4 regions of the Agarilytica rhodophyticola genome follow, and region 2 is predicted to be linked to each of the others. Evidence: predicted binding sites of a transcription regulator. Region 2 holds the regulator's gene; each other region holds the start of a gene.
The links. Region 2 encodes PhoB, which activates phosphate uptake and scavenging genes when phosphate is short. Its sites were predicted from a motif close to TGTCATAAANNTGTAACA; they were not measured.
Positions count from the first base shown of each region.

Region 1: BVC89_RS24340 (ExeM/NucH family extracellular endonuclease) is a predicted target of PhoB. The motif match lies at 2,654-2,671, and genes of this name have one in related genera.
Region 3: BVC89_RS20550 (substrate-binding domain-containing protein) is a predicted target of PhoB. The motif match lies at 2,667-2,684, and genes of this name have one in related genera.
Region 4: olsF (bifunctional ornithine lipid synthase OlsF) is a predicted target of PhoB. The motif match lies at 2,651-2,668, and genes of this name have one in related genera.

Region 1 is NZ_CP020038.1:5,877,260-5,882,539, forward strand. Features, by position in the region: gene BVC89_RS24330 (sensor histidine kinase) at 1-358, shown strand, start outside; gene BVC89_RS24335 (endonuclease) at 503-1,735, opposite strand; gene BVC89_RS24340 (ExeM/NucH family extracellular endonuclease) at 2,773-5,280, shown strand, end outside.
Region 2 is NZ_CP020038.1:358,506-363,785, forward strand. Features, by position in the region: gene BVC89_RS01540 (GNAT family N-acetyltransferase) at 1-345, opposite strand, end outside; gene phoR (phosphate regulon sensor histidine kinase PhoR) at 442-1,746, opposite strand; gene phoB (phosphate regulon transcriptional regulator PhoB) at 1,765-2,472, opposite strand; gene ubiA (4-hydroxybenzoate octaprenyltransferase) at 2,620-3,486, opposite strand; gene BVC89_RS01560 (HU family DNA-binding protein) at 3,988-4,260, shown strand; gene BVC89_RS01565 (PAS domain-containing sensor histidine kinase) at 4,370-5,280, opposite strand, start outside.
Region 3 is NZ_CP020038.1:4,960,292-4,965,571, forward strand. Features, by position in the region: gene BVC89_RS20535 (helix-turn-helix transcriptional regulator) at 1-707, shown strand, start outside; gene BVC89_RS20540 (YbhB/YbcL family Raf kinase inhibitor-like protein) at 814-1,377, shown strand; gene BVC89_RS20545 (class I SAM-dependent methyltransferase) at 1,779-2,558, opposite strand; gene BVC89_RS20550 (substrate-binding domain-containing protein) at 2,726-4,174, shown strand; gene BVC89_RS20555 (hypothetical protein) at 4,243-4,581, shown strand; gene BVC89_RS20560 (CRTAC1 family protein) at 4,717-5,280, opposite strand, start outside.
Region 4 is NZ_CP020038.1:1,492,277-1,497,556, forward strand. Features, by position in the region: gene BVC89_RS06330 (SRPBCC family protein) at 1-332, opposite strand, end outside; gene olsF (bifunctional ornithine lipid synthase OlsF) at 863-2,593, opposite strand; gene BVC89_RS06340 (hypothetical protein) at 2,831-3,958, opposite strand; gene serB (phosphoserine phosphatase SerB) at 4,049-5,263, shown strand.

The sequences.
Region 1 (5,280 bases), 1.4 Mb from region 2:
AGGCGAAATTCCCGAGATTGAGGGAAAACCAGGTGCGATAAGCCAAGTTATTTTGAATCTTGTGGTCAATGCAGCTGACGCCATCCCAGAGCATGGCAATATTTTTATTGCGACAGCTGTAGATAAAAAAGAAATTAAAATGTCGATTAGAGACAACGGCTCAGGAATACCTCAGGACATACTGACCAAGATATATGACCCCTTTTTTACCACGAAAGAAGTTGGGAAAGGTACGGGCCTGGGCTTAGCAATATCTCACGGAATTATACAAAAACACGGAGGTCGCTTAACAGTAGAGAGTAAGGAAGGTGAAGGTACAGAATTTACTATAGCCCTGCCAGTAACAGAACAGAGCTAAGTATTCGTGTTTAAAGTGCCATATCCATATGGCTGTACAATAAAGAATTGCATGAATAAAGCTTCTTATATATCGAAGCCATTTATTAGGTGATAACACAAAACATTATAACAAAGTAATAGCTATTCAAATCGTCATTAAAATTTAATCAAAGTAGTTATATTCCAAATCAACACCACTGTAAGATGTATAACCACGAATACTGATATGCCAAGTGCCTGCTTGTGGGTTGTTGAAAGTACAGGTCTCTTGGTTGCCAGTCAAATAAGGTCGACAGTCGTATGTGGACACTGTTGGCAGTGCATTGCGACGTACGTAAAGATCGGCATCTCCTGTACCTCCAGACATTTTTACTTCGAAGCGAGATGTACCAGCAGGAATACTAATATTATAATTTCTCCAGCGCCCTTCACTACCAAATACATCTGTTTGTTGTCCACCACCGTTGCCGTTACCACTACCGCCACCTCCAGTGCTGCCATCACATTGATTTCGATAAATACAGTCTACCCACTCAGGGTTGTCAACGAAGGGGCTCCTATTGCCTTGGAAAGAAAAGATAACATCGTTACGCTCTCGTTCATCAGCATCTACAGGGTCTTGCTCATGCCACTCTAGCAATGTTGAAAGCAGTCCCATATAAGCAACGGATTCATTGTTACCTGTACGCGAGTTGCTAATCAAGCTGGTATTGTCAGTTAAGCGTAGATCAGGTTCTGATGCCCCAGTAACACCATGGCTTCCACCTTCATAACGTAAATCCATATAAAACATTGCGCGAGCAATATCACCACGTCTGTCTTTCCATACTTCCCAGCTGTTCGAGTCGACCCAGTTTGAATCCCCAGGATAGCCTCCCCCCTGACCGCCATGGCCATCGTTTGCTGTCGTTGCTTTTTCTGAACAAGAGGGACTGCAATTATCAAAGTAATGGTTACTACGTGAAGAGTTATAGCCTATGTCTGCGGCAAAAAGATGATGTGTATCTGTATAGGGATAATTTCTACTATTATCATCAGGAAAACCATAAGACTTTGGCCAACTATGTTCGCGGTTATATAAACTATTACCACCGCCTTGCTTAACATAACTTATATTGCGGTATATAGTCGTTACATTTGAACTGTTAGTTTCATCCTGATCTGCGCGCTCTAAAATATCCCATGTATCTGTTGATGAGGAGGTATAGGGAAAACGTTTATGATCATCAATCACATTGTGTAGGCTGCTGCGTAAAGCAGCTGCTGAACTTTGATCGACACTGTTATAGTAATTTGCAGGTGGAGCGGCAAAAGCATTATTCATAGCGCCTAAAGTAATGGGTAATATCAGTATTGATTTAACTCGCGCGCACAGCATTATTTTTTTTGCAATCATATTTTTATACCTTGAAGGGAAACTAACTATGGGATTTCGTTTTTAACGATAACAATAAAAAATGACAAATTTGTTGAAACATTACTAATTCATAACGTATTGGTCAGAAAACACCATAGTAAAATTTTTATAGTGCACTCTAATATGGCAATAGATTATTAGCTTTTAACAATAGTTAAATCAGTATTCTTATAGAGTTTATAAGATTTAAATTTAACTATCGAATCACATTTTTCTCATGCCTTTCGTGCTATCTCATGATTATTTAAAAAACTAAAATGCTATATATGTTAAGTTTATATTTGGTTTCCACATGAAGTCCTCATTCTCTATTCTTATTTTCGGTGTCGAATTATTACAATTTATTTCGTACTGATAATTAAAAAATTCTGTAAATCTCAAATAAGAAGTTTTCGAAAATTTTTTAGATACCGATAAAACAGAAAAGCGACTAGGAAACTAGTTAACGATATATTATGGTAAGAAATTTAAACAATACATTGGCATAATATTATTTGCTTAAAAATAATGAATACTTATTTAATGGACTAGCTGTACATTTTAAATTACTGGCCTTAGCTTATAAGTATAAAAATTAAGAGTGGCGTAGTTTTTGCTATTCATTCCCCCGTTCATTTTTTTTGCGACAGTGAACACAAATAAAGCGGAATTAAAGCGGCATCTATATTTTCTTAGCATGTGAATGATCGCCTCAAACAGATCAAAAAACACACAAAACAGTTAAAAGTTAGAAGTTTTGTCACTTTATATTGCGTATTATCCAATTTCGTTCGTTGACTAAGAGGTCAGAATTATCAAATGACATGGCTAGTGTTAGCCAAATAGTAGAAGCGCTTTAATTCTTACGAAACAGAGTAAAAATGTTGCCCGTAAGTGTGCACAAAAAATTAATAAAAATTTCATAAAAATGAAAGAAGGCAGTAAGTGGCGCCATCTAGGCTTGCCACCGCCTTTTACAAGAACTTAATAATAAGCGCCACTCTCGGCGTCAAATTCGTCAATAAATGGAGTATTTCATGCCTATCGCAAATATTTTATCGAGGAGAACCTGTGCGGTTGTCCTCTCTGTATGCGGCAGTTGGCTTTCAGCCAATGCTCATGCAGATACTTTTATTAGTGAAATCCACTATGACAATGCAGGATCGGACACTAACGAAGCCATAGAAATTAGCACTGAAGTTAATACCAACCTGAGTGCTTGGAGTGTTTCACTTTATAACGGTTCTAACGGTTCTGTATATAACACTGTAGCGTTAACAGGTTCTGTCACTGCTGATGCAAGTTGCGGCAGTAATGGCGGTACCCTCGTTTTAGATATAGCAGGAATCCAAAACGGTAGCCCAGACGGTATTGCTCTAGTTAACGGCAGTGACGTAGTACAATTCATTTCTTATGAAGGGCCTCTCAATGCTGTTGATGGCCCAGCGGCGGGCATGACAAGTACGGATATTGGCGTAAGTGAATCTAGCTCTACTCCTGCGACAGAGTCATTACAACTGGTAAATGGTGTATGGGTAGGCCCAGTCGCCAATACATTTGGCACATGCACTACTGAAGTCGCAGCGGGTGCGCCAACTCCGACTCCGACTCCTACACCAACGCCAACGCCAACTCCAGTACCAAGTGCTATCAGTATTAGCGAGTTACATTACGATAACGCCGGTGGTGATGTAGATGAAGCTGTCGAAATTACGGGAGCAGCAGGAACTAGCCTCGATGGTTGGCAACTTGCACTATACAACGGCTCTAATAACAGCGTTTACAACACTGTGACCTTGAGTGGTGAGCTAGCAGCTGCGCAGGGCTGCTCAGCGGGCACATTAGTACAAGCCATATCGGGTATTCAGAATGGTTCTCCGGATGCCATCGCACTATTGGATGCAAGTGGCAGTGTTGTTGAGTTTATTAGCTACGAAGGCAGCCTTACCGCAGCTGACGGCCCAGCGCTGGGAATGACAAGTAATGACATTGGTGTAGCAGAAACAAGCTCAACACCTGTAGGCTTCTCTTTACAGAAGATCAACGGTGTTTGGAATGCTCCAGCTGAAAATACTTTCGGCGTGTGCAATGACGCAGGCACTGCACCAACGCCAACACCAACGCCGACCCCAGTTCCGGAAGTCGTAGCTATTCATACTGTACAAGGCAATAGTAATGCGATTCCTAACAGCGCTGTATTTACGATTGAAGCGATTGTTACTGCTGATTTCCAAGCACAATCACAACTGCGTGGATTCTTCGTACAAGAAGAGGACAGCGATGCTGATAGCGATCCAGCAACTTCAGAAGGTTTATTTGTATTCTGCGGCTCATGTTCGGTAGACGTTAGTGTGGGTGACTTAGTTAGCGTTACTGGCTTAGCCAACGACTTTTTTGACATGACCCAAATCAACGCCACTAGGGATACAGACATTACTGTTCTTAGCTCTGGCAACCCAATGCCTAGCCCTGTCGAGTTAGCCTTACCTGTTGCCACAACGGCAGCAGATTTAACGGGTGCAACAGCAGAAATTAACGCTTACTTTGAACAAACAGAAGGTATGCTTGTTACTTTCCCTGCTGAACTAACGGTTTCCGAGCACTTTGCACTAAATCGTTTCGGCCAGGTGGTACTGACAGCCAATGGTCGTCCGCGTCAATTCACTGATGCATTTTTGCCAACAGAAGAAGGGTTAATTGCTCATCAAATTGATCTTGCTGCGCGTAGAATTATCCTGGATGATGACAACAACACACAAAATATCGCTGTTTTCAATGATGTTCCTGTATTCCTGCCTCAGCCAGGCTTCTCTGTGGATAATAGCTTCCGAGCTGGCGATACTATCGAAAACTTAACAGGTGTTTTACATTGGTCGTTTGCAGGTTCAGGCGCAAATGCTTGGCGTATACGTCCAGTAGTCGAGAACTATGAATACACCTTTGAGTCAGCTAATCCTCGCACTGAAACACCAGCGGATGTAGGTGGTTCTCTTAAAGTAGCAAGCTTCAATGTTCTTAACTATTTCACCACAATAGACGATGGCAACCCCGCTTGTGGCCCACAAGGAACAATTGACTGTCGTGGGGCAAATTCACCCGAGGAATTAGAAAGACAAACCAGAAAAATCGTTTCAGCAATTTGTGCTATAGATGCAGATGTCGTTGGTCTCATGGAAGTACAAAACCTTGTTGAAGGCATGTCTGAAGCTCCTATTACTACCCTAGTTAATGCAGTTAACGAGAGCTGCCCAACTTATGCGGCGATAGAAACAGGCACTGTTGGTACAGATGCAATTACTGTTGGTTTACTTTACAAGTTAGAGACTGTAGAAGCCTTTGGCAACACGGCAATACTAGATGATCCATCATTTACAGACCCCGCTAACGTTGGCCGTTCAAGAAATCGTCCTGTTGTAGCGAAAGCATTTAAAGAAATCGCTTCTGAAAGATCTTTCGTTGTTGCGGTTAATCATCTTAAGTCGAAAGGCTCCGGTTGTGGTGCTGGCGACGATGATAGAACAACAGGCCAAGCCAACTGTAACCTA
Region 2 (5,280 bases):
ACGAGGGCCTGTCGCCGGGGTAAATGGAATAGCATTAAGTAACTTGGGGTAATATTCGATACCCGCTTGATGGTAAGCGTCGGCCCAGGACCAATCAAAAACGTATTCACCATAAGAGTGCCCTTTTACAAACAGAGGCATTACGGCGATGATTTTTCCATTTTCTTCGATACTAAGATGTTTTGGCTGCCATCCCGTATTTTGCTTACCGGCGGTATCGACACTGTTAGATTCTTCTAATGCCTTAAAAAAGGCGTGCTGGGTAAATGGGTATTTTGTTTGCCAAAGTGCATCCCAATCTTGGGCCGCGATTTGTGCGATTGATTGATGAAACTTAACTTCCACAACTCACATACTCTTGAAAATGGTCGTGGAAGCTTACCTGAATCTATCTAGAGGTAACAGGTGTACTTTTCATAGTGGCTAACACTAAAAAAGGTATTAAGCGACTTTTTCTCGAAGTATTCGCTCGATGGGAAAATAGCAACTGAATGAACTGCCTTTGCCGAGATGGCTGGTGATTTTTAACTCTGCGTCATGTCGGGCAAGAACATGTTTCACAATCGCAAGTCCCAGACCTGTACCTCCTAGAGCGGTTGAGCGGCTATCGTCGACCCGATAGAAACGTTCAGTAAGCCTTGGGATATGCTTAGGGTCAATGCCTAAGCCACTGTCGGTGACGCTAACGATGCATGCCTCTTCAGTTTGAGTGACACTTATATCAATACCACCGCCCTCGGGTGAGTATTTAACGGCGTTAAAGGTGAGATTTGAGAAGGCACTGTGAAGCTCTTGGTTATTGCCCAAAATTGATACCCCTGCATCGCCACTCAGAGTAATCTGATGATGTATCTTCCCTCCCAACGCTTGGGCATCGGATACGATGGTTTCTAATAGAGGCGATAAGGCAACAGGTTTTGGTTTGAGCTCGGTTTGATCAGTTTCTAGACGGCTTAGCGTGATCAAGTCATTCACTAATGCTGTCATCCTATCGCTCTGCTGTAGCATTTGATTAAAGGCATTGCGCAGTGTTTTCGATAGGTCTGGGGCATCGATGAGAGTTTCTATATAGCCTTTTATGACGGTCAGAGGCGTGCGCAGCTCGTGGGAGACATTACTGACGAAATCCTTACGCATCTGTTCCAACAAATTAACACGAGTAACGTCACGGATAACAATCAAGCGCTCTCCTTGGCCAAATGGATGGACATGGAATTCTAAATGTTGACCTTCGTTTCTAAGAGACTCAAGTTCGAGGGGAGAGCTATAGCTTTGTGTTTCAAAATAGTTAATAAAACGTGGATTGCGGATAATATTGACTAATTTGTGGCCGCGATCGATATCTTGAAAGTTGAATAGGTCTTGTGAGGAGCGATTCCACCACTCTATATTTGCGCGACTATCGACAAGTATTACCGCATCTGCCAACGCGGAAGTCATTTCCTGTACACGTGTCACAACAGCTTGCAAGCGCACTTTGTCTTTTTCGTAGCGTCTTGAGAGAAGTCTTATATCGTCGGCAATTTCTCCCCATATGCCGCCGAAGTCATCACCCGGCGGGCCGCTACGACGGGCTTGCGCTGCCCAGCTTTCAAGTTGGGCCGTGCGATAGAGCAGCCATATAATAAATAGGAACAGAGCTATTGATAGCCATACGAATTCCGCATCGAATGAAAAGCCGATGACGAAGGAGGTGATGGTGACAAAAGCGAGCCAGCGAAGCTCAGTCTTTAGACCTCTACTCATAGTATGAGAAACGCTAGTTTAGTTGTGGGCAGGTGCTATTTTATTCGAAAACCGATAGCCAGCGCCACGTACAGTTTGAATAAATCTATCATGCCCTTGAACGCTTAGCGCTTTACGCAATCGTCGTATATGCACATCGACAGTGCGCTCTTCGACATACACATTGCCGCCCCATACATGATCTAACAGCTGGCTACGGGTATAGACGCGCTCTTGATGGGTGAGGAAAAACTCTAGCAAACGATATTCCGTTGGACCCATATTGATGGGTATGGTGTTGATTGTCACTCTATGACTAGTGGGGTCTAGGCAAAGACCATCAATTTGAATGGGTTCCTGTGCACTGTGTGATTCCGCTCGGCGTAACACAGCTTTCAAACGTGCAACTAGCTCTCTGGGTGAAAATGGCTTGGTAATATAATCGTCGGCACCGACATCAAGACCTTGGATTTTATTATCCTCTTCCCCTTTTGCTGTCAGCATTATAATAGGGATATCTTGTGTGACTTCGTTGCGTTTTAGCCTCCTAGCGAGCTCTATACCGCTGGTACCTGGAAGCATCCAGTCAAGGAGTATCAAGTCCGGTTTTTTATCAATAATTAAGCTGTGAGCTTCTTGTGCATCACCGGCCTCAAGCACATGGTACTCAGCCATTTCTAAAGCAACACGCAGCATGTCCCTAATAGGGGATTCATCGTCTACGACCAAAATTCTCTTATCTGGCATTAGGCATAACCTTTGGACTCAAGCTCTGGGAAATTGAATGTGAGCGACATGCGCATTAAATAAAGCTTTTGTTGCCGTTTTATGACAAGAATAGATTCTTTTGCGCTTTTAGGATAGGTTCCTCGGTTTTAAGTCCGGTTATAAGGCTTACAAAGTTTTAGTCGCATAGTCCCCAGCGATACCTACAAACACTGCCATACCGACCCAATTATTATTTAAAAATGCCTTAAAGCATAGTTGTGGCTTACGCTCTCGTATCAGATATTGTTGGTAAACAAAGAGAGCAGCTACAGCGAGTAAGCTGAGTTTGTATACAATGCCTAATTCAAATCGGCTACCCATCATATACAAGGCAATTAAAGTGATCACCTGTAAAGCTTTGGTGACTATCAAATCCGAATCTCCAAGCAAAATGGCGGTAGATTTGACTCCAAGCTTAATATCATCCTTGCGATCCACCATAGCGTAAAACGTATCGTAGATCACAGTCCATAGAACAACAGTAGTGTAGATGAGCCAAATAGACGGCTGCAGCTCTCCTGTCTGAGCGGTAAAAGACATAGGTACAGCCCATGCGAAAGCTGCGCCGAGGACGACCTGTGGCAGATGGGTGTAGCGTTTCATAAATGGGTAAGCACTAGCCAAAGCTAAGGCGCCTAGTGATAGCATTACCGTAAGTGTATTTGTTAAGAGCACCAAGGCAAATGCCACTATACATAAAACGGCAAATAAACCTAGGGCTTCTTTGCTACTCACAATACCTGATGTCAGTGGGCGATTTTTTGTTCGTTCTACATGCTTGTCAATCTTACGATCAGCAAAATCGTTAATGACGCATCCTGCCGAGCGCATTACGACTACACCCAATAGAAAGATGATCAGTACGTCCCAATCGGGAAACCCTTTCGCCGCTAGCCACAGTGCCCAGAGTGTTGGCCATGCAACGAGATAAATTCCAATCGGCCGGTCAAGGCGCATTAATTGTCCATATTGGATCAATTTTTCTTTATTCATAAGATGTTATGGCTCGAAAAAGGGGCAAGAATACACTATAGCTGAAGCACTATAAACTGACCTTATAAAACCGGCTATTTTAGCGCTGTGTGGCGTTGCTCATTTTGCCCATAGGCCCACTATGCGCGGCAATGAGCGCCTTACTCAGCACGAAAATAGCGCGCTTTTCTTTATGCCAATTTATATTGCTTCAGCTATAACTACCACTAATGAAAAACATTTTTACTTTTTTAAGGGATTTTTGTACAAAACCCTCAAACTTTGGCTAGGCTAAAGGAGCTGGGTAAATTTTATCTGTATTGTTTTCTCTATTAATATTCTTGTATTTATAGGGAGGACTTATTGGGGATAAATCCAGAGTTCTAATAATAAGTAAAGTACTCATTTTTCTCGACAGGTGCCTTCCAATAAGGTTGTTTGTATATTTTGGGCTAAGCCTATTATTTTTTGCGAATAATCTGGGAGATCACCTTTTAGATAATTTTGCGATAGGAGAGAAATATGCGAAAAGCTGATTTAGTTAATGCGGTTGCAGATATTGCGGATTTAAGTTTGCGTGAAGCTGATGATGCAGTGTCGTCTGTGTTTGAGCACATCACAAATGCACTAGCACGTGGTGAGCCTTTAAATTTAATTGGTTTTGGTTCTTTTAACGTTAAACAGCGTGCAGCAAGGCAAGGTCGCAATCCAAAAACAGGAGACTTAATTGAAATTGCAGCGAGTAAACAAGTTAGTTTTAAAGCAGGTAAAAACTTACGGGAACATATTATTTAAATTGATTCTCATTACTGAGTAAGTTGATAAAAGAAAATTTTCGCGCACTCGAATCAATATTTTAAGAATTTATATTTGACTCTTCCTTTTCATCTTATTCAGTGCCTTTTTATTGTGGTTGTAAGGTGTTCATAAATGGAATGAGCACTTCAAATGTACTACCGATACCATAATTACTTGTTACACTTATGTTTCCGCCTAACAACTCTACCAAGTTATTGACCAGAGCTAAACCTAGCCCTGTTCCTTCAATATCAATAGTCCTTTCATCATCGACTTGCTCAAAGCTCTGAAATAATTTTTGTATTTGATCTGCCGGAATACCTATACCTGTATCAGATACTGAAAGGCTGAGACACTCGCCAAGCTCAAGATCCGTTTTTTCACTAGCGACTAAATGAACACTACCTTCATTGGTATATTTAATAGCATTTGATAAAAGATTGATCAGAATTTGGCGAACTTTAGTTTTATCCGAGAATATTCGTAAATCTGTTGAGCTGGTGTAACGTAGGCATAAGTTTTTCTCCTGCGCAAGACTCGCAACTTGTTCTTTCGTTTCTTCACAGAGATCTGAAATGGCAAAATCACTAATATTTAAGCTCATTCGGCCTGATTCTATTTTAGTGACATCCAATGTTGCCGAGACGAGTTCGTTGAGTTGGCACCCTGCCTTTTTTATAAGTTTTAATTGTTCTAATTCTTCGTTAGACAATTTGCCTTCTGTGCGTGCTAATAAAATATCTGAAAAGCCTACGATAGCGTTAAGTGGCGTGCGAAGTTCATGCACCATTTTTGCGTAAAACTCTTTACGAGCTTTTGCTTTTTGCTGTATCGCTAGTGTTTCTGCCATTTTTTGCGCTGTAATATCGAAGGCGTAACCTACTAGAGTGGGGTTCTCATTGGCGGTCAAAAGGTGAAAGTGCCAAAGAAATACCTGGTTGTCCAATTCTAGCTCAAGTGTATCGTAGGCTTGCTCGGATGCTTGTAACCCTTTGGCAACTTCATCGATATTACGCG
Region 3 (5,280 bases), 2.3 Mb from region 2:
TACCGATTATTAAGCCCATGTTAATTTGTGTACTCGAAGGCTGTAAAAAAATAGGCAAAGAAGAGCCAATTACTTGCCCTGCTGGTAATTTTATCTTTCTATCGAATAGCCCCAATATCGATATGCGAAATATCCCCAGCGATACAGAATATTTTGCTTTATTAATTGAGTTTGATTTTGAGGATTTTAAGCATCTCAGTTACGAGAATTCTAAAACAGATATGTTTTTTCAGGGTAAACTTGATTCTATTTTACAAAAAACCTTGCAACAGTTTGTCGAATGGTCTGCCTTTGCACCTAGTAGTATTTGGTCAATGCGCAAGCAAGAGATTTTGCAATTAATCTATCACTTAGGATATAAACAGGTAGCTGCGGTGATAGAGTCAGCCAGTGTTAGTCATAGGCTACATCATATTATTTGTGCCGATATTTTAAGTGATCTCAGTGCCAATGTTTTATCTGCCAAATTGGCAATGAGCGAATCCACATTGCGTAGAAAGTTAAATGCTGAAGGTACTAGTTTGCAAGCCATTAAGGATCGAGCCAAGTTAAGTCACGGACTTCACCTATTGCAGACCAGCCTGGCTCCAATAGGCCACGTCGCCCAACAATGTGGTTATTTGTCTCAATCTCGCTTCACAGACAGATTCAAGCAGCTCTTTGGCATCACACCGCGAGAACTTAGAAAAACAAGAATGCGCGATTAAGGCGAATAGTTGACGGCTTAAGCTCTAATTTTTCCATCGATTAATCCCTATTATATATATCTCTTCAAATACTAATTTTTTCCAACACTATTGTATCGGAGGCATTATGCAACGCATTACCAGCACATTTGCACTATTACTTTCATTGTTAACAGCAACAACTTCAGTTGTTGCTGACTCCTTCTCACTATCAAGCAAAGATATCGCCCACGGTGAGTTTATGGACAAAGCACAAGAGTTTCAGGGCTTTGGCTGCCAAGGAAACGATATCTCACCTCAGCTTTCCTGGTCTAACGCCCCTAAAGGCACCAAGGCCTTCGCCCTATTAGTCCATGATCCCGATGCACCTACCGGCAGTGGCTGGTGGCATTGGCAAGTGGTCAATATCCCCGCCAAAATCACTTCATTGCCAGCAGGTGCAGGTAGTAAAGATGGCAAACAACTGCCCAAAGGTAGTATTCAAATTACCAACGATTATGGAACAAAAGCCTTTGGCGGTGCCTGCCCCCCTAAAGGAGATGGTGCCCATCGCTATCAATTTACCTTATATGCTCTGTCAAAAACCTTAGAATTACCAGAAAATGCCTCCGGCGCTCTAACCGGCTACATGGTAAAAGCTAATGCGTTAGCATCAAGCACAATTGAGGCTTTATATAAACGCGACCTATAATAAAGAGCAATAAAGAGAAAAATGCCGACACCCTAGGGTCTATAACAGGCCCTAGATAAATTGCATCACATATGTAGGCAATATTCATGTTTTTGATAATTACTTTTTCTTGTCTACATTGGTAAACCTCACTTCGGCTATAGATAAACAAAGTAAGGGGTATAACTCTCTGAGTCTAATTCTCCAAATCTATCCAGCGCGTTCTGTTAGCAGAACTTGATGGTGAGCCGGCTGGCTTTGTCTGTTTCTATATCGCAGAAAATGCATGAGAAAGTATCTGGAATGCGCCTGATGGTAGCATTGTGCCCAGCGACTTTTTGTTCGAACTACGTTAGAATACTTGGCTAAAACGGAATAAATATTTAGCATTCGCCAAGCCTGCTCACACTTAGCGTAGGGTTTTATATCGGTAAAGCTTTTAAAGTATAGATATCAAAACGCGAGGATTTCCCTTCTAATTGGTAGCTTGGTTTTTTTCCCGCTAGGAAAGGCGCAATACGTGGGCGCTTGACCACAACACGATAGCGGCTAATATGAAGAGCCTTATCAAGTAAATGATCAGCATCTTCATCCTGACCAACGACGGAGTGGAAAGCACGCATTTCTTTTTTTACAAGTGCTGTCTTTTTTCTTTCTGGAAACATAGGGTCAAGAAACACAACATCAAAATATGTATTGTCTGTTTGCATATAATCAAAACTATCACTATTCACTAGTGTCATTCGCCCTATGATATCAAGCAGTTCACCATCAGCTTGCTCCTCGGCAAACACTTTTGCACGTGCCAAACCATCTTCAAGTAGAGCATGAACAATAGGCGATCGCTCCAGCATCGTTACTGTTGCACCCAAGGATGCCAAAACAAAAGCATCTCTCCCAAGGCCAGCAGTGGCGTCGAGAATGCTGGGAACAAAGCCTTTACTCAAGCCAGCCGCCTTCGCTATAGTTTGCCCCCTGCCACCTCCAAAGCGACGCCTATGAGCGGCACTTCCAGCAATAAAGTCTGCACAGGTTTTGATTAACCTGCGACCATTTCTTTGTAACAGAGCAACACCATCAGTAGAATAACTAAGGGCGAGAGACTCAACTTCAGCATCATTGTAGACAATATCTAAATTGAGTTTTTCAGCAAATGTCTTAAGATCGTCATTTAAATCGCTGTCTTTTAGTAAAATCTTCATAAATGATACTTATAATATTCCTAAACACCTATTGATCGTAAAAAAGTACAAATTCCAGGCTTGCTCCCTGTATATCCGAAAATAGAATATAGGAAACAAACGCCACTCTGTCATATTAATGCAACATTTTCAAAATAGCGTATGCGGTTTTTCTACGGATGTACATTATGCAGTATAGTTTTATCATTTTTTTCTTATTCTTGTTTGCCTCAAATACACTATCCGCACAAGAAAATAACACTGCAAAAGAATCACCTCCTCCCTTAGCAAAGACCGATCAAGGGCTACTATTCACGATAAAAGGGTCCAACACTATAGGAGCAAAACTTGCACCTCATTGGACTAAGCACTACTTGGAGCAAAGAGGACTCAAGTCTGTGACTATCATCCCAGGTGCAATCGATAATGAATTTCGAGTAGGAGGCTTAAATGGTGAAGTACGTGCATATGTAGATATTTATGCACACGGTTCAAGTACAGGTTTTATGGGATTAAAAGACAACAGTGCTGATATCGCCATGTCTTCTCGCCCCATCAAATATGATGAAAACGAAAGTATTTCTAAAATAATTGATCTCAATGACTTTGAGGCAGAGCATGTGGTGGCCCTCGATGGTTTAGCTATTATTGTCCACCCAGAAAACCCCATAAAAACACTTTCAGTACAGCAAATCCGAGAGATTTTCTCGGGTAATATAAATAATTGGAAAGAGCTAAACGGCACTAATGCTCCTATTGCAAGATATGCGCGTGACCATAAATCAGGCACATGGGAAACCTTTAGCACTATTGTGCTAGGTAAAAACCATTTCCTTTCTCGCCAAACACAGCGCTTTGAATCGAGTAAAATGCTGTCACAGAATATCTACCAAAATCCATACGGGATTGGCTTCGTTGATCTATCGTCTATAGGTAATAATAAAGCACTAGCAATATCTGATGCCCAAAACCAAGCGATACATCCAAAAGTTGCTTTTATTGCAACTGAAGATTACCCCTTATCAAGAAGACTCTACATGTATAGTCTACCCAATAAACTTAATGTTCACGCTAAATACTTTTTAGATTTTATTCAATCGGACTCAGGCCAGCAGCTGGTGGAAGATTCTGGCTTTATTTCTCAAAGGCCACTGAGTATTGCGATAAATGATCTTAGTGGGCCAGAGGAGTATCTTGATGTGGTAAAAAAAGGAGAACGCCTCTCCATTAACTTTCGTTTCAAATCTAATAGCTCAGCCTTAGATAACAAAGCCAAACAAGACATTATGAGATTGGTTGACTACATGCAGGCACCAGAACAAAGAAATAAAATTATCCAGCTTATAGGCTTTGGCAATACAAAAGATAGGAATAGACGATCCCTATTACTGTCAAAGCTGCGAGCGACATCTGTAAAAACAGAATTGCGTAAGCATAGCGTTAACACCGCGTCGGTTATAGGCTTCGGTGACCATTTTCCTATTGCTTCTAGCACCGGAGAATCACGGCACAAAAATCAACGGGTGGAAGTATGGATATTCGATCAAAAATATAAGCAGTTATTACAAAATATCAAAAAAGACGTCTCCATAAAGGTACAAAACCGAAACACAAGCAATTTATTATCATCAGACTAAGTTACGATGCTCTTGAGCTTTCCTCATTTTTACTTACAATGGGGTTAATTAAATTGGCATTCGTTATTATGAAAATTATCATCACTATTTTGCTTTTAATAGGTTCAGCAAATGTATACTGTGCTGCAAACGAGGATATTGATGCATTACTCTATCGTTTTTCGCAAGCAAAAATAACCGAATCTTGCCGCTTATTCAACCAATTACTAAAAACTCAATCGACCAAACAGATCGACGGGTTGAGCGAGTTCCTTATCGATTTTTGGACGGCAGAAGCAGAAAAGCAAGGCTATACACTGGAAGACTTTGCTAAAGAATGTGTCACCACCACCAACAATTACACTGAATTTTTGCAAGCGATGGAGAGTATTCGCGAACGTTCGGAAAAAAATGTCAAACTTCAATAAATATTGCTAGTTTGCAGCTTTCACCCAATTTAAGCCAACTCAGTTGAATAGGCATCATAGGCAATTTGTCAGAGAATTACACCTAGCCATTAATGGCCGAATAATAAAAGCTATTCGGCCATCAATAGACAACTTTTAGATTTTCCTATCGCGATTGTGCTCGATATATGCTCGCACTGCGCTTCTATACATTCTAACTTTTAAGTTTTTGGATATCTTACCCGCACTATGTAGTTCTCTGAAGGAGCGACGTAGGCATTTTTTATACTTGTGTAGTTTTCTTTTAGTTGTATAGCTGCATGGTATTTCAGGCAAAGTCAAAGTTTCATAAGCTTTTACATTGTACAACCGATTGCGCACATTGCCAGGCCATAGGATATCTACATCACCCGATGCCGCCTGACCAAGGCCAAAGTTTACATTTAGTGCATTTTGAGAAGAAAAGCTAGCACCACTTATAACAGGACTCATAGACGTTTTCCCCAGAGATGATTTTACACTAACAACAGCTCCTAAGGCATCACGATTAACTCTTCCTTTCTTGGTTATACCTTTTGTCCCAAGCAAGTTTATGGAAACCCAGTTGTTATTATTATCAGCACTGTTTATTTCGACTGATAAACTGCCATCAATAGCCCGGTTTCCAGTCCATTCAAGCTCCTCCGGATTTTTCTGGAGGAAAATAGGTAAGTAGAAAGA
Region 4 (5,280 bases), 1.1 Mb from region 2:
TAATAAATAAGAGTGTGAGGAACTTGAAAAACATTACCTCTGATCTTAAAGTTCACTATCACTTGGGCACCATTCTCAATATCACCTTCGATGCCAAGTAAGCTAGAACTCCAAATTGGCATACTATTAAAATCGGTAAGAACCTCCCATACCTGCTCTCGTGTGGCATTGATTACAATATCTGTGTGGACATAGTGATGGTTTTGAGAAAAAGGAATAATAAAGGATACTTCTCTATTTTCATCTAGGTAGTGTTTATTTTCAGCAATGGCGCCTGTTGAAATAACTAATAATAAGCTATAGAGGAAGAAATTTATTTTTTTAATCATCATACTATCTTTACCAAACTATTTAAAAAAACGGAAAAATAACGGGGAGCAGAGACTACAGAATTTTTTATATTTTGATAGTAGTGCTTGGATTTTTTGTCGTTGCAGTTTGAGTTTTTCTTTGCAGATCTTGGGGGTAATGTCATATTGCGACAATATGGAAAATTATGTGTCTCGTGCTTTGTTAACTATTAATCTGGGCAAGATGGCGGACAAGTTTGCCATGTTTATGAGCTAATAAATTAGTGAATTAAGAGTAACATTTAATCGAATGCTGCGAGCTTAAAATTTCCTTTGGGTGTTGTTCGGGTAAACCCATTTTTTACTGGACAATATAAGATATTGTTATCACCAATCAAAAATGTGAAGCAATACGTGAGGGCTGGGAGTTAGTTAATAACGGAGATAAGTTGCGTGGTGTGTGAGCTTAATAATTAGTTATCAGATGATCTTAAACTATTCATTCGCTTTTAATACAGCGCACTTGAAAACCCCCGGAATTTGTTATTAATCCGCAGGGGTAATAACAAATTCTAGACTCGGTTAAGTTTTTGATCTTCTATATAACGCTTACGTTTACTGGCTTTAAGTTTATGTAAGTCGGCTAAGCATAAACCATCTAGACAATCGCCAAAATCCGGGTCAACACTGAATACAATGTTGTTAAAGCCGCCGTTTTCAAAAATCGCGGTATACTGCTTGAATAAGATGGGAACTCTATGACCCTTTTTGACAAAGTGTTTTTGCATAAAGTCAAAAGCTTCTTGTGATTCAAGATCCCCAAACTCCTTATCAAGCTTATCGATAATTTGTTGATCCAGCTTGTAAGGGTGATAAGCATCGGCAAGTGTCTCTGCCGTAGGGTGATAGCGTCGATAGTAGTAGGCAAGTGTATCCATAAGCTCTTTAGGATATTCTGCACTCATACTTACAGGGCCTATCAAGTAGCGTATTTCTGGGTACTTGGCTAAGTAGCTTCCCAGCCCCTGCCATAAATAGTCGAGACTAGCTTTGCCCCAGTAATCTGGGTTAACGAAACTGCGCCCAAGTTCAACGGACTGTTCGAGATAAGGGGTAAATTCTGGCCGAAATGTATAAAGCGTGCGGGTATAAAATCCATCTACTCCCATACTTTGCATGATCTTCTTGCCTTCTCCCAAGCGGTAGGCGCCGGCGATGACCAGATTTTCTCTATCCCATAACACTAAATGGCGATAATGTTGATCAAATTGATCTAGATCTCGCTTTTTGCCCGTACCTTCGCCTACTTTTCGAAAAGCGAGCTCACGCAAGCGTCCGATTTCTCGTATGACCTTAGAATCTATCTTGTAATCCACCAAATAAATTCTATTACCGTCTCGTGTTTCGCCTAGGCATTCAGATTCTTTAAGCTCTTCTAATAACTGGCGCCTGTCCTCTGGATGGGCAATGGTTCTTTCTGTTTCAAAGATAGGGCGTCGATGCTTGCCTATCTTATATAGGTGCTTTTTAAGCCGACTGACAAGAGTTCTATCATGAACAGTTTCTGATTTAAGTGTTTGACTGGGAATACCTTCGCCGACACTGAACTTGATTACATGGGAGTGCTTATTGAACATCTCTCTTGCCAGCAGTGCCGTACCTAAGGGCTTATACACCATCGAGGCGCCGTAAAAAAGTAGGGAGTTTTTAGCGTGTATGCGAATTGGCAGCAGGGGCGCCTGGGCCTTGCGGGCAAAATGTAAAAAGCCTGGACGCCAGCGTGTATCCTTGACTCCAGTAGGGTGTGCACGAGAGACTTCACCAGCGGGAAACACAATGATTGCTTGCTCGTCTTCCAGGCATTCTAGGACGCGTTTGTAGCTGCGTCTGGCACCGCTGCCCACCATGTTATCAACAGGTATGATGAGGTCTTCTAGGGCCTTAAAATGGCTGAGCATGTCGTTAGCAACGATACGCACATCGGAGCGTACTTCGCCCACCAACTTCAGGATCGCCAGACCGTCGAGGGAACCAATCGGGTGGTTGGCAAAAATTACCACACGGCCGGACGCCGGGATATTAGCCCTATCTCTAGCGCTGACAACGTAGCTGAAGTTAAAGTACTCGAAAATTCGGTCAATAAACTCAAATCCCCAAGCATCTTTATTGTCTTCCAGGAAGGCATTGATTTCGTCTTCATGAATCAGGCGCTTAAGAAAGGATATAGCAGGCTTGCGTATCAGCGTGGGCTGGGCAGCAAAGCCTGGAAATTTATTGAGTACAGCTTGTTCTATATTTATCATCAGTTGACCTTAAGCTTTGACTCAAAAGAGTAATCTATGCGACGCATTCGCGCAGACTAATACTAGTTTATGAAAGCTCAATGACATATGTTTTACAGTATTTCTACAATCGCACTTTTCACTTATGAAGTAAATCACAAATTCTTCACAAGTACAGGCTGACGTTGAAATACAACTTGAATATTCTTCGACCAGGGGATGAAAGCATGGTTCAGTGTCATTGTTCAGCAAGAGGGTCTAGCAAGATAACATTTGGCCAAGTTGCTTGCGCTGGTTTTCTAATAGGCTTTGAAAAGGTTGATGAAAGCCCGATACTACTTGGCGGCCATCATCAGTTCCCAGTGATACAAACTCGATGCGACGATTGATCAGAGCTTCACTGCCTGCCGTAGCCTCCACAATTAGGCCTGCGAACGTCATATTCTCTGGTGTAATGTCATGCTCATTAGCCGATACCAATGCAGCTAAATCAAGTGGGATTCGGTCTATAATACTGGCTAGCTCTAGCACTAAGTGCGCGCTGCATATGGCGTGGAAAAGTGCTTCTCCTTTGCTGTCCTGCACATGGAATGTCAGCACATAGTAGTTTTCAACCAGCTGGAATTGATGGCCGCCATAGAGAGCCATAACATCGCTGATAATCTTTTCTAGACGGCTCAGGGTATCCCTGAAATTTTGGCCGTTAAGCTGTTGCCTAAGCACATTGAGATTTTTTATATGAATAACGGCAAATACCTGTTCTTGAGGTTCTTCAAGTGTGGTTGTCGCAGGTTCAGGCTGTGTTTCTGTTTCTAACGGAGAGTTTTCAGCCTGGCCCAGCTCGTCGCTCTTGCCTTCGTGGCTTCGCTGAGGCCATATTTTTGAAAAATCCCAAGTGACTGCCTTGCTGCGATACAACGACCATATTGCAAGGCTTAAAAGTAAAATTGCTGAAGCAATCAATAAGGTAATAATCGAGCGTAATGACCAGGGTTCGGCGTCGATACTGACAGAAACATACCCAGCGATACTGTCATGCAAGACGATAGGGCTTGTATATGTAGTACTATTTCCCAAACTCAAGTGTACGTTGCCTGCTTGTACGAGTAATTTATTTTCAACATCATGAATGGTGGCAAACAATGCATGGGGGTTTTCTACCACATCTTGCAAAATAACTTGTAAGCGCACTAAATCGTGATTAAAGGTAGCATCGATGGCCTGTTTTGCAGCCATTGCAGATAAAGCTTTACCGTAATTGGCAATGTAGCGTTCATTATTAGTGTGTGACGCAGGGATAAACAGTGCGCTGCATAAGAAAAGAGCAGCTAGGCCTCCTAGGCAAGTGGCAGCAAGAGGTGTTATAAAACGAATGTGTATAAACAACAGATTAATTCTTCTTGTTTTTATAGTTAATAGGTATTAGAGACTATAGCCGCTATAATGGCTTAGTACTCAACGAAATAGAAGCTTACCGTGCGTGAACTGATACTTATTACAATCTTTGGCGAAGATAAGCCTTACGTTACCTCAACCGTAACCGAAATTTTATCCAAACATCAGGCAAATATTTTAGATATTGGCCAATCAGTGATTCATTCAACACTTTCTCTGGGCATGCTGATAGAGTTTGAAGACGATACCGACTCAGGTAATGTAGTCAAAGATATTCTCTACCGTATGTATGACTTTGGCATGCAAGTGAAATTTAAGCCTGTAAAAGCCGATGATTACGAGCACTGGGTCTTACAGCAGGGTAAACCTAGACATATTGTAACACTATTAGCACGTCAAATTAGCTCTGAGCATATCGCTGCACTCTCTCGGGTGGTTGCCGATCACGGCTTGAATATTGATAACATTAGTCGTTTGTCAGGGCGTGTCTCTCTTGTTAACAGCGAACATCAAACCAAAGCTTGTGTGGAGTTTTCTGCGCGTGGGCAGGCCACCGATATTGTAAAGCTTCGTGCTCAGCTTGCTAAAGTGGCTTCGTCCTTCGACATCGATATAGCATTTCAAGAAGATAATATGTTTCGTCGAACACGCCGCCTAGTATGTTTTGATATGGATTCGACGCTCATTGAAGCAGAAGTGATCGATGAGTTAGCCAAGGCTGCAGGTATTGGTGAAGAAGTTGCTGCTATTACTCATGCTGCTATGTCTGGAGAATTGGATTTTAACGAAAGCTTCAGGCGGCGTATGGGTTTACTAAAAGGTTTGGATGAATCTGTGCTCAAGGACATTGCTAGTAAACTGCCTTTAACCGAAGGCGCCGAACACCTAATCACTACTTTACGTAAGTTGGGGTATAAAACCGCAATACTATCCGGTGGTTTCCAATACTTTGGTGAGTACCTACAGCGCAAACTGGGCATTGATTACGTCTTTGCCAATAACTTAGAAATTGTTGATGGCAAGGTTACCGGCAACACATCTGGAACCATTGTTAACGGCGAGCGCAAAGCTGAGCTATTACGCAGCTTAGCGGAGAAAGAAAATATTAGCTTGGAGCAGGTGGTTGCTGTTGGCGACGGCGCGAATGATTTACCCATGCTCAGCATTGCTGGTTTAGGCATTGCTTTTCGTGCTAAACCTTTGGTGAAAGCTGAAGCCAAACAGGCTATATCTCACTTGGGACTTGATGCTATTTTGTATCTGATGGGGTTTAGGGATAGTCAGATTCAGCATTAGTTTTAAATCGCAATTAA